Regions from separate parts of the Paenibacillus sp. IHBB 10380 genome, predicted to be linked through region 3. Evidence: riboswitches for the same ligand, from Rfam matches in the RefSeq annotation. Region 3 holds a riboswitch; each other region holds the start of a gene.
What was found. Region 3 has a riboswitch for cyclic di-GMP ahead of UB51_RS19015 (transglutaminase-like domain-containing protein). Riboswitches for the same ligand answer to the same signal wherever they lie in the genome.
Positions count from the first base shown of each region.

Region 1: linked by a shared signal. The riboswitch ahead of UB51_RS20945 (methyl-accepting chemotaxis protein) and the one ahead of UB51_RS19015 (transglutaminase-like domain-containing protein) in region 3 are both predicted to bind cyclic di-GMP.
Region 2: linked by a shared signal. The riboswitch ahead of UB51_RS26630 (hypothetical protein) and the one ahead of UB51_RS19015 (transglutaminase-like domain-containing protein) in region 3 are both predicted to bind cyclic di-GMP.
Region 4: linked by a shared signal. The riboswitch ahead of UB51_RS24410 (putative bifunctional diguanylate cyclase/phosphodiesterase) and the one ahead of UB51_RS19015 (transglutaminase-like domain-containing protein) in region 3 are both predicted to bind cyclic di-GMP.

Region 1 is NZ_CP010976.1:4,618,536-4,621,700, forward strand. Features, by position in the region: gene UB51_RS20945 (methyl-accepting chemotaxis protein) at 1-1,184, opposite strand, end outside; cyclic di-GMP riboswitch class I at 1,367-1,452, opposite strand; gene cysK (cysteine synthase A) at 1,843-2,757, opposite strand; partial or broken gene UB51_RS20955 (IS30 family transposase) at 2,875-3,165, opposite strand, start outside.
Region 2 is NZ_CP010976.1:5,095,160-5,098,324, forward strand. Features, by position in the region: gene UB51_RS23135 (carbohydrate-binding protein) at 1-891, opposite strand, end outside; gene UB51_RS26630 (hypothetical protein) at 882-1,163, opposite strand; cyclic di-GMP riboswitch class I at 1,244-1,328, opposite strand; gene UB51_RS23140 (Cof-type HAD-IIB family hydrolase) at 1,707-2,594, shown strand; gene UB51_RS23145 (YczE/YyaS/YitT family protein) at 2,591-3,165, shown strand, end outside.
Region 3 is NZ_CP010976.1:4,193,433-4,196,597, forward strand. Features, by position in the region: gene UB51_RS19010 (response regulator) at 1-265, opposite strand, end outside; gene UB51_RS19015 (transglutaminase-like domain-containing protein) at 388-1,194, opposite strand; cyclic di-GMP riboswitch class I at 1,208-1,289, opposite strand; cyclic di-GMP riboswitch class I at 1,328-1,408, opposite strand; gene UB51_RS19020 (GNAT family N-acetyltransferase) at 1,485-1,943, opposite strand; gene UB51_RS19025 (SDR family NAD(P)-dependent oxidoreductase) at 2,125-2,919, opposite strand; gene UB51_RS19030 (aldo/keto reductase) at 3,030-3,165, opposite strand, start outside.
Region 4 is NZ_CP010976.1:5,382,276-5,385,440, reverse strand. Features, by position in the region: gene UB51_RS24410 (putative bifunctional diguanylate cyclase/phosphodiesterase) at 1-1,389, opposite strand, end outside; cyclic di-GMP riboswitch class I at 1,542-1,623, opposite strand; gene UB51_RS24405 (GTP pyrophosphokinase) at 1,929-2,681, shown strand; gene UB51_RS24400 (M15 family metallopeptidase) at 2,913-3,165, opposite strand, start outside.

The sequences.
Region 1 (3,165 bases), 430 kb from region 3:
TGTTCAATGGAATGCACCGAATTTAGAACAGACTTTTGAATTGAATTCATCTGCGTCATAACTTTGTCTACATTGTCAGTACCTTGCTCAGATTGGTCCCTCATTTGCATCGATGTATCAGATAACGTAGTGGTACTTGCAGCAATTGTAGTTACTCCTGAGGAAATTTCCTCAAGTGAGGTTACACTCTCCGATATGGACTTACTTTGCTGAGACACTCGATCCGATATCTCCTCAATATTCGCTGTAATTGCCATTGCGTTCTCATGACTATCCTCCACAGTAGAGAATAATATTTTAGATTCCTCAGCAGATTCTGTTGATACTGTTTTGATAGTCGCAACTAATCTATTCATGTTATTCACCGTCATATTGAACTTCTCAGCTACTTTACCAAGTTCGTCAGTACTCGTCGGTAATTGAACACTAAAATCTCCTTGGCTTAGCTTATCCAAGGCAGCCATCAAGCCTTTCACAGGAGCAAAAGTTTGCTTTATGGTGAAATATTGCATAGTTAACACAACAATCAATGTGGCCAGTAAAGCTAGTATCGTATATTTAACTAATTCATGCTGACCTTGTGTAATTAAGCTTGCATCGATATCCATGGCCATATAAGCAAATACAGTTCCTTCACTATCTTGGAAAGGGTACAGAACTGTTACCCAAGTTCCATAATCATCAGAATAAGGTTTAGTGAAGCTCATCTGCTTCGTCTTCAACATATCCTTAACGCCATCTACGTGAATAGCAGCCTGTTCATACATATCTCCTAACTTCATGCCTTCTCCTTCAAATATATCCAATACTGCTGTTGGAAAAGAAATATTAGACGTCTTATTACCGTCTTCAAGTTCAGAACCATAGATATAGCCTTGCGCAACGTTAGGGTGTATAACGGATAGTTCATCAAATATCCCCATTAATTTCTTCTGAATCGGTGAATTACGATCCTTGTTCGCTTTGGCCTCAGCTGCCTCTTCGGGTGATATTTTGTTGATCCATGCAGTCATAATTTTTCCTGAATCCGAATTTAATTGGTTTGTCAGAACCTCGCCCTGAATATAATAACTGGATGCGATTAATATAACGCCCGTCAAAATGATGAATAGACTCGTCAGTAACATATTTTTAGTAACAATACTTCGTCTGGTAATAACGTTAATCATTCGTGGTAACTTCATTATCGGTCTCCTCTTATTATGTAATTTTGATTTCAAAATATGACCACCTAGCTACATAGTCTTACGTGATATTAAGTCCCCCCTTTCTTGATCTGATAGGTTTGATAGATTTGATAGGTTCTCCCTTGTGAAAGCAAAAAAAAGATGCCCATATCGCATAAATAGCCATAGGTCACCACTCCATATGCAACTGGCTGACTTTTCCTTCGAGGAAGTAGTCCCTATAGTTTTGCGTCACTACTTTTCAGTAGCTTTGCCGATATGTATTAAATGATAAAAACGCCATTACGGGAATCACAAACAAGTAGTTCTATTTTACTACTAATATGAAAATTTTTCTATATTATTTCACTATCTTCTGAAAATCTGTCGAATTGGACCCATTTTACTCATAATTTCGACAAAGTGAAAACAAAAATAGGACCTTGAAAATACTCCGCTCCTACTAATCCATCCTTAAGCACTAACCCCCGTACCCATGCTCCACAAAAATTAATGTACCTACCGCTGTTAACCATTGAATTGCAGTAGATTGGACACTTGAAGGGTTGGTTTATGTATGAGTAAATTGTGTTACCTATTAGAGGAGGTCATGCAAATGAGCCTATCGCAATCACCGGATATACAAACCTTCTACTTCGAAGATGACGCCGTAGCTTTAAAATAAATCCATACTTAAGTAACGCTCACCTGTATCAGGTGCGATACATACTACTCTTTTGCCAGAGCCTAACTTCTTAGCTACTTGAATCGCCGCATACACAGATGCACCTGAGGATGGACCGACCAGAATACCTTCCAGACGCGCTAAATCCTTCATCATTCCAATGGCATGATCATCCGAAATTTGAATGATTTCATCGTATACATCTATGTTTAGGATACTTGGTACAAATCCCGGGCTTGTTCCTACCAATTTATGTGGACCGGGTGTGCCCCCAGATAAAACGGGCGATCCTTGCGGTTCAACAACAGCGATATGAAGATTCGGCAAAACCTTTCGCAACGTCTCACCTGTACCGGTAATTGTACCCCCAGTACCTGCTGTAGCTACGAACGCATCAAGCCGATGCTCCATTTGTTCCAGAATTTCCGGCGCTGTCGTTATACGGTGAATATCGGGATTAGCTGGATTCTCGAACTGCTGTGGAATGAAACTGCCCGGAATCCCTTCCTGTAACTCCAATGCCTTAGCAATAGAACCTGGCATTCTTTCACTGCTTGGAGACAGAACTACATCGGCCCCGTAAGCTTTCAGTATATTGATTCTTTCCTTGGACATATTATCTGGCATCACAAGAATCGCCTTGTACCCTTTGGCCGCTGCAATCATCGCAATGCCAATGCCCGTGTTGCCACTCGTAGGTTCAATAATCGTTCCTCCAGCGGTTAGCAGACCTTTCTCCTCAGCCGTCTCAATCAGATTAAACGCAGCTCGATCCTTCACACTTCCCGAGGGATTGAACATTTCCAATTTCACATATACATCAGCAGCGCCATCCGGAACCGTGCGATTCAATCGCACCATCGGCGTATGTCCAATAAGCTCTGTTATACTCTGAGCAACAAGCACTGTTCATCTCTCCTCAGCTGTCTGTTTTTCTCATGATAAATTTAATTACTAGAATAACATAAAACCTATGGATGTACTAGGAATATTGGCGACGGTGAACTGGGATATGACGGATTGTCAAGCCAAGTGCGACAGAGCATCCGTGAATGATTCGTGAGCGGTCTTCCAACCCAGACATTTCCTGGGTCGGTTGTTAATCAGATTGAGGGCCTTAGCCAGTTCAATATCAGTCACCTCTGCGAAGTCTTTGCCTTTGGGAAAGAACTCTCGAAGGAGGCCATTTCCATTCTCGTTGGAACCACGTTGCCAAGATGAGTAGGGATCAGCAAAGTAGACATCTATGTTGTGAGTAAACTCAAGCGAGCTAAAGCAGGCAAACTCTTTCCCTCGATCCGTAGTTGCGCTCTT
Region 2 (3,165 bases), 900 kb from region 3:
TCCTAATCTAGCATCAAATCCCAGTTTGGCCATCTCCACTTTATTTTCTGCAATGACATATTTATAGAGTTCAGCTTCATAGTTGATCCTGATCGGATTATCCAGTTCCAGAACATGATAGTCTACTGACATCATCATGGATATCATGTTATTCGTAATCTCACCGTACTCTCGTTCTTCAACAGCCATGCGATGCCCAATCTCGTGATTCAAGCCCCAGCCTGGATACGACTTGCTGAAATCACTCAAAGGAAGATCTGCCTGTTCGCGTTGGATCCCTACATGGTCACCTGCTGCATACATATAACCCCACGGCTGCATCAATCTTATATTTTCCCTGATCAGCTTAGGATCGTGGATCTCACTACGGCCATCCAGACCATAGAAGCCAAAGCTCTTTTGCATCCAGAAGTCATAGCCCGTTAATGTATCCATTGGGTTATGGCCCTGCGTAATATATTGATTGTACGCATCGGTAGCCGTTCCGGTAAATACGATTCGATCGCTAACCATCTCAACTACGTCTATTAGTTTACGATCTTTAACATTTGGATGTGCAACTTTGTCTTGGTCTAGACTCTGTTTATATGCTGTTAAGAAAGATTTAAATTGTTCCACATTCGTAGCCTTCGTCATTACAGGGAATCTCTCTAACCCTTCAAATCTGATGAGAGGCGCCTTCCCCTGCTCTGCAGGAGTGAATGGATTTACGATGTACACTGGGCCGCCTTTGGTGACATCAATTGAATATAAACTATCCGTGAGGATCTCCGGTACGGTTATCGTATTGTTACCTGGACGTAGTTCCACTTCTTTGAGATAACTGGACCATGAACCCTCTTGTTGGAAAAAGACTAACGAAGGCACTTTATCGATTGAATCTACATCCACATAAACATTTGCTTGCCAGGCATAGCGACGAACCCCGTTGGCTGTCTATTCGTACCTAAACCCATTCTTAAATTTTGCCGGGCATGCTTCTCCATATCTCCATGCTGTTCTGCGGTTATGGTCGTTTCTGCGAAGTTCACTGTACTTTCCATCACATTGCTCACTACATTCACACTTGGTAATTGTTCCGCCATAACAAGATCTGGGCTAACTGAAACGTTAAATAGTATTGCTGCGGATGCAGATACCACGATTGCTAACATTTTTTTCACGTTGACTTCCTCCTATTTTTTAATGACTGCCTACCTGAACACGTGAAAAATCTACCCCAAAGGAGTAGCATAATATACTCTTTGGCAACAGGCTGACATAGTTATATAACCTTAGTCCCTGTAGTTTTGTGTCCCTATATTTCTATAGATTTTCCACATTTTTCTATTTGCTTCTATCAAACAGTAACACGCTAATATACCAATTTTATAAACAGTTGGTAGTATATTCAAAGTAGGCATTGGTACTACTTGACCTTTTTTGGATACTTTAGAACTAGATGATCAAAGATGATTCGAATTATCAATAGGGCAAAATGATCCACAGCAAGCACCCGTCCCGTTATCTGCGAGTCGAAACTGCAGTAATTAGTCATCATCGGCTTTGATGGCCTGACAGAACCTATGTAACTCACAAAACTCGTGACTTTCTGAACAATATAATGGAATTTTCATCTTGAAAGGAAAAAATATATTTGCTCTGAAATGCGTACCATACGTTATACTGGCTATAAATTTTTTAATTCAAGAAATGAGGGAAGCAACATGAAGATAATCGCAATTGACTTAGATGGTACTCTGTTATCTGACAACCTAACTATCCAAGAAAGAGACGTAATCGCCTTAAAGAAAGGACAAAAGCAAAATCATATTGTAACAATTGCAACAGGAAGGGCTTTATTTGATGCAAAACACATTATGAATAAATATAATTTGAATTGTCCAATCATTGCATCGAACGGAGCTCAAATCTATGTAGATAACAAAAAAATATCCGAACATTTTATAGGTCCAGATGTAACTCAAGCTATCATACAATGGCTAAACAAAGAAAATATCTATTTTCAAGTGTATTTATCTGACAAGATTGTTGTATCAAATCAGGGAATTCATCAACTAGAAAAGCAGCTAAATGATATAGTAAGTCAAGATCCCCATTTTAACAAAGATGTGTTTTGTGAATCTATTAAAGCTCAAATCTATCAATACGGTTTAGAAGAAGTTTCTGGTATAATTAACTCTATTGATTTTGTCATCAAATTTATGATCGTTTCTCCAAGCAGAAGTAAGTTAAAGCAAGCTAAAGAATATTTTAGTCAAATGGACGGGTGTGTTGTAGCTAGCTCTGGATCATTCAACCTAGAAATTATGAGTGCAGGAGTAAATAAAGGATTAGCACTACATAAACTTTGTGAATATTACAAAAAAACTGTAGCAAATGCAATAGTGATTGGTGACAATCTAAATGATATGCCTATGTTTAAAGTAGCAGGAATAGGGATAGCCATGGGAAATGCAGATGAAAGGCTTAGTGAGGTGGCTACTTTCAGAACTTTATCGAATAATAATTGTGGTGTGGCTTATGCTTTCGAGCATTATATCCAAACGTCTGAGAAGGAAAACGACAACTTGGTTAGGAAAGCGAAATCATGAACTATTTCTTTCAAAGATGTCTGATTTATATTATTGGATTATTTGTTTTATCTCTAGGTATTGTTTGTATGATTAAATCCAATGTAGGAATTGCTCCATGGGATGCCTTGAATGTTGCATTATCAAAACGAATCGGACTTTCAATTGGATCATGGGTTTTCATTGTTGGTGGAATCCTTATTTTTGTAAATAGCCTGATAAAAATGAAGCCTCCTAATATAGCTGGTTTTATTCCTATCTTCATTATTGGAGCTTTTTTTGACCTTTTAAACTTAAAGATTCTATCTTTTATAAAAGTAGATATTTTACTTTTTCAATGGAGTTTATTTTTTGTAGGACTATGTATACTGGCCTTGGGAATTGCTATTTACTTGCGGGCATCTTTTCCCTCCGTACCAAATGATGAGTTGATGTTAGCTATCACTGCACGAACAGGTTGGGGTATTAATGTTACAAAAACTATTGGGGAAACTATAGGTTTTGTACTTGCAATTGTACTCCAAGGTCCGGTTGGATTAGGAACCATTATTGTACTTCTATGTCTTGGGGTATTCGTAGGTCTGTTTGATCA
Region 3 (3,165 bases):
TAACTGCATATTCATTATACGCCGTTACAAATACAATATTTAAATCTGGCTTCTTCTCCAGGATTTGTTCTGCTAACTCAATTCCATTAATCTCAGGTAAGCTAATATCTAAAAAAACCAAATCCACTTCCTTAAGAAGAATCTCCCTTCTTCCAATAACCGGATCTATAAATTTACCTATTATTTCTATACCCGTAAGATTCATAAGTTGACGCTCCAAGTAATCCACAGCAAGTTGTTCATCGTCTACAAGAATTACCTTCATAACAATACTCCTTAATTATGGAATTTAATATTATTGGATGTCTCGTGATAAGAATATCATAATTTTTGAAATAAAAAAGCAATGAACGTAATGTTCATCGCTTCGATAGTACTATTTTTTTGTTAATATTGTTTGGATGCTAGGTATTTGGATGCATCTTTTACCATCATGAAAGTTGTAGTTGTACCATTCCAACCTGCATCCACCGTTGTATCCACCGTAACCCATTTATTATTTAAATAGACTTCATTCCAAGCGTGATAGGAACTCACATAATTTGTTGTACCCATTACCATCTTAGTAGGAACGTCCACACTCCTAAGCATCGCTGCAAATAACGCAGAATACCCATAACAAATATCTTTTTTCGATGAAAATGTACGATCGATTTGAGGGAGATAATCGGCTGACGCGCTCACTGCCAATTTATTATCATATTTAATATTGTTAATCACATAATTATAAATAACTTTTACTTTTTCAGCATCCGTTGCTAGGTTCTTGGTTAACTCTTTCGCCTTTTGAACAGCTTTGCTTGTATCATTCCAATTCACATTCTGAGTTGAATTCAAATAAACTATCGAACTATCACTCAAAGCGAGCTTAATTGTATCCTTATACACAACTTGATATTTATTCCCACTTGTTTGTTCCAACAAGCTCACGGTATAATCACCGTTTCCTAATTGAAGGGGAAACACCTCCACTTGCTTTCCGGCAATTAAATTATAATAATACTGCTCCTGACCTTTAACAATTAAGAGCTTTGTCTTAATATTAGCCTTCACATCATACTTCACACTAATGATTCCCTTGCTTACGCTGGATTCATCTAGCCATGAGTTACCTTCAGCAGCATGAATTGTTGTTCCACTAAACAATGGACATAAAATAATAAGTGCAACTACAAATAACATAAACTTTTTCATACATAAAACTCCCTTCGGTGGCCAGGCTGCCATCTTATCAAGAAGGCCCTTTAGCTTTGCGTCCCTACCTTTCGATAGGTTTGCTATTATCGTTTAAAGTTCTATTCTCACAGTACAACAAAAAAACTGTTCGTCCGGTAACTGGCTGCCACCCGATCTGGAAGGCCCTTTAGCTTTGCGTCCCTATCTTTCGATAGGTTTGCCATTATCTGAATAGCTTTGATAGTCCCATAGTATCATATAATCCAGATCTGAAAGCAACTAATCACTAATTTTAATTATCTTTCCAGTTATTCTTCTATATTTAATTCCATCACCCTTCCAACAACCGGGCCTTCATCGTCGATTTCCCCATTTAAGCAAAATCCAAAAGATTCATATAGTTTTTGAGCATATATATTATCGGTATGGAGACTCAAATAAATTTTTTTACAGTCGTATTGTTGTTGAATATATACAATTAACAGAGGAAGAAACCGCTTTGCATACCCATTGCCTTGGAAACGATAATCAATCATAAAGCGGTCTAACCATGCACTCTTATTGACGCTATTTGGCCAACCGTACATTGCATACCCAACTAATGTCTCCTCGTCATATAATCCAAGAGATGTTGCATAATTTTCAAACATGCATTCTGCTAAAGAAAACGCATTGTTTTCAATAAAATGCTTTTGTTGTTCTGATACAGATAAAGCAGCTACCGAACGCCAATTTTCTTTTGTTACTTCACAAATGTGAAGGCTCATTATTTTAGCTCGCTTTCTTTCTGATTTTTAAACATCGAATCATACTTTACGCATCTCATGACAGAGAAGTTGTATCTTCACTAGTGTACGCCAGACAAATCCATAGTACTAATAGCCTAGTATACGTCGTATATTGCTCATGGATTAAATACTATCCAATTCCTTATATCAAGATCTCGTATTAAAACACGCTACGCACTAATCCTCCATCGATTCTCATCGCTGAACCATTAATGGCTGAGGAAAGAGGACTACTTAAAAAAGTAACGAGATTCGCAATTTCTTCTGGTCGAATAAGTCTTTGAATAATGGAGGTGGGTCGATTCTCATTCATAAATCGCTTTTCAGCTTCTTGAATAGTCAAATTTTCATTAGGATAAAGAGTATTTAACATCGTTTCTACTCCCTCTGTTAAAGTGGAACCCGGCATAATCGTATTGACGGTCACATTCGTTCCTTTGGTCAGCTCAGCTAAACTGCGAGAAAGCGAGAGTTGCATAGTCTTGGTTGCACTATAATGAGCCATTTCTTGTGATGGCATAATAGCAGCCTCACTAGCAATAAAGACGATTCTGCCTTCATTTTTTTGAATCATTTGTTTTAGGTAATGGCGAGTAAGTCGAACACCACTCATGATATTGACTTCAAAAAACTTAAACCATTCTTCATCAGGGATATCAAAGTATTCTGCAGGCTCAAAAATCCCAAGGTTGTTAATAAGAATATCTACTTCAGCGTATTTCTTAATAAGTTCCTGACATCCTTGTTCTGTTCCTAAATCAGCAACTGCTGATTGAAGAATAGCATCCGGATATTGTTTTTGAATTTCTTTTATAATTTGGTTAACCTTTTCTTCATATCGTCCATTAATAAGAACAGTGGCACCTTCAGCCACTAAGGAAATAGCGATTGCTTTTCCAATTCCAGATGTCGAGCCCGTAACTAGCGCTGTTTTTCCTTTTAAATGAAGTTGCATGTAAGACCCTCCATATTTAGAAATAGATACCCGTCTGTCTATATTGTTAACAATATAGATCACACTTCTTATTTCGAGCAGAAATAAGAGGTGTGATCCTTTTTTTATATTTAAAAATCAAAATTATCGGGGTCTGGACCCACTCGAAGATGTTGATTCAATCCATCAATTTGTTCCATATCCTCTTTTGTCAACTCAAAGTCAAACACTGCTGCATTTTCAATGATTCGATGTTCTTTTGTCGAT
Region 4 (3,165 bases), 1.2 Mb from region 3:
TACTTGATGGAACTGCAACCGATTCGGCAACGTGGTTAAGCTGTCATAATACGCTAATTGATGCAGCTTTTTCTCAGAAGATCGAAGCCGCTGGTTCATCCACAAGGCTTCCTGGAACATATGAAGTAGATTCTGGGACATATCCTTGAAATTATGAGTGAGTGAATCAATTTCCAGAATCCCACTGTTCGGCCATTCCAGAGAGACCATTTGCTTCAGTCTCACTGGCAGATTGGTCGTCGATCTGGCAAGCTGCATAAGGCTTCGACCAAGCCACCAGTTAATAATCCATGCCAGCAGGGCTGCGATGGTGACATTGGCGAGCATGTACAATAATTGATAAATGTATTCCCGGAATATTTGTACCTGATATGACTTGACAGGAACGCTAACCGAAATAATCAGCGGAAACCGTTCCATTGGAGCTGCGTAAACGTAACGAGCATTTCGCCATTGTTGGGTCGGAAGAAGCACTGTGGATTGAACAGGCACCTCAATCAAAAAGTTATCCTCAATAGGGATAACAGATTGGGTCTGCTCCCGATGTAGAGTGGATTCCTTACTGTTCGTGGCCAGCACCTTATTGTGTGGACTCGTAATGGTGATATCGAACAGCTTCTGCGTTGTATTGCGTTTGATCATTTCCTGCAAATATCCGATCTGAATTAGACCCTCCAACCGAACTCCTAGCACATCCTCCTGTTTCCACTGATCCAGTTCTCCCCTTATACTATTCGCCGTATTACTCGCCGTTTGCAGCGTCGTGCGGGTAGACACATCGTGTGCATTCCTTCCGTTAACGATCATATTCATGAGAAAAGGAAGGGCAACAAGCGTAATTGACAAATGAAATAAAACCCGGCGGAATGTAACCGGAAGAGGCATGTCCTTGGCAAGTCCAAGCCAACGACCCAGCGGCAGATAATTGATGAGCATTTCAGCGATTAAGGTATTAAATAGACCATTAGATGCTGTAATGGCAAACAGAAGGATGAATTCAATTAACGAGAACGTTCCGGATAACCAGCAAGCAATAAACGTAATTGGGGCACCGAGACACAACCAGAAAATGGCGTCGGGGCCGAGTAGGTAGCCTGGTCTTCTCACCTGCCAAAGCCCGATCCAGCAAACTTCAAGCAGAAATATGACAATATAAGAAGGATCATGATGAATGAATATGGCAGTAGCATAAATTATCCCGGTTACTGGCAGAACGATTCGCATTCCGTATAGTCGTACCAACATCAACAGAAGAATGTTCGTAAATGTAAACGTGATGCCGTAAATCAGTTGCAGATGTTGCGAAGCACTTCCCAAAGCCAACAGTAAAGCGCCTACAAAAAAGAACCACTTGCGATGGGATTTGAAATCAACAGAGGGTCTTCTCATTCTACAATCGCTCCTTCAGATGCTTGCCTTCGATATAGATAGAGTATAGGGACAAGATCTGCCTGCTTTTGTTATAAAAAAAGACCAAACAGGAGCTTAGGCGGCCCATTGGTCTGCATATAACATAAATAATATGTTTCTCTATGTATGTGATCTGCAGCCCGGCTATCATGCAAATGCTTTAGACCCGTGGCTTTGCGTCCCATGCTTTCGCATAGTTTGCCTGTTATATAGAATCCTATATTAACCTAATTTTACTATAAATAACTCTGCGTGAATAGAATTTCCGACCTATATTATTTTAAAATTTATAAAAAAGATTTTGCAATCCAACAAACACCCCTTTTGGATTTCTCTCAAATCTCCAAATAAAAGCGTTATAGTAATAACACAAATGGTTATTGGGTTATTTATGTCTGGAACTCTGATCCAGTCTAAGACTTTATTTTATCTATCCGCTGTCCATTTTTTGCTTCTACCATTCATTATCATGTAAAATAGACTTATCATCATAATCTGAATTATTAGGAGAACACGAATTGAAAGAACTTGAAAATAGCCCTCTTGTGCTCAATCAGATTTCTTTACAGGATTTGGGGTCGTGGGAATTAGACAATGACTTTTTACAGCAATTAGATGAGTGGAAGAAACTCCCGATGTTATATCAATTAGCTCTAGATGAGCTACAGAATAAGATTAAGCTGATCAAGACAGAATTGAAACAACAAGACGGTTACAGTCCTATTGAACATATAAAAGTCCGCATCAAAGAACCTAAGAGCATTATTGAAAAAATGAAACGCAAAGGATATAACCTCACCGTAGAGAATATGCTAAATAATATACACGACATTGCCGGAATGCGTATCGTATGCGCCTTTGTCAAAGATATTTACCGGTTACTTGAACATTTCCAGCAACGATCTGACATCCGCGTACTGGAGGTTAAGGATTATATTGAACATCCTAAGCCTAACGGATACCAGAGCCTGCATGTTATTCTTGCTGTACCCATGGTGTTGTTTGAAGGGACGCGCTGGATCAAGGTAGAGATTCAACTAAGAACGTTAGCTATGGATTTCTGGGCAAGCATGGAACACATCCTATTCTACAAGTATGACAAACAGGTTCCACCGCATGTACTTGATGAACTGAAAGAAGCTGCGGTAGCTGCCGAAGCACTCGATCAGAAGATGCTCAGAATTCAAAAAGAAATTCTTGCTCAATCTCAAGAAATGTTACAGAACAACGTGATCATGATAACCGACAAAAGACAAGACAAAAATACCTGATGAGTATAACAAGAAGAAACGTTTAAAGTCCTTGAAGGGACGGTAACCGTTTCTCGTAGAAATATAAGCAAAGTTTAGTAAAAACTTAACCTTTCTTATATTTTAAAAAGGAGTTGCTCTCTACTTTCTAGAGAGCAACTCCTTTTTTATTATAAATATTAGAAAGGTTAAACTTTCTAATATTTCATCAGTAAACGAATGCCGTTCTTTTGGGACGACGAAGTCTTTGGACTACAGCTTAATATTAGCGTCATCAAAGTATTCCTCTAACGTTAATACACTAGCCGCTAGATCAGGCGCCAAGTCGGTACCAATATACCGGATATGCCACGGTTCATATACATAACCTGTTACTGCTTCTTGACCTTCGGGATAACGAATAATGAAACCGAACTCTGGTGCATGTTCTGCTAACCATTGTCCTTCCACAGATCCACCAAATACTTCTTCAATAGCATTATTAACACTCGGACTTGATACATCT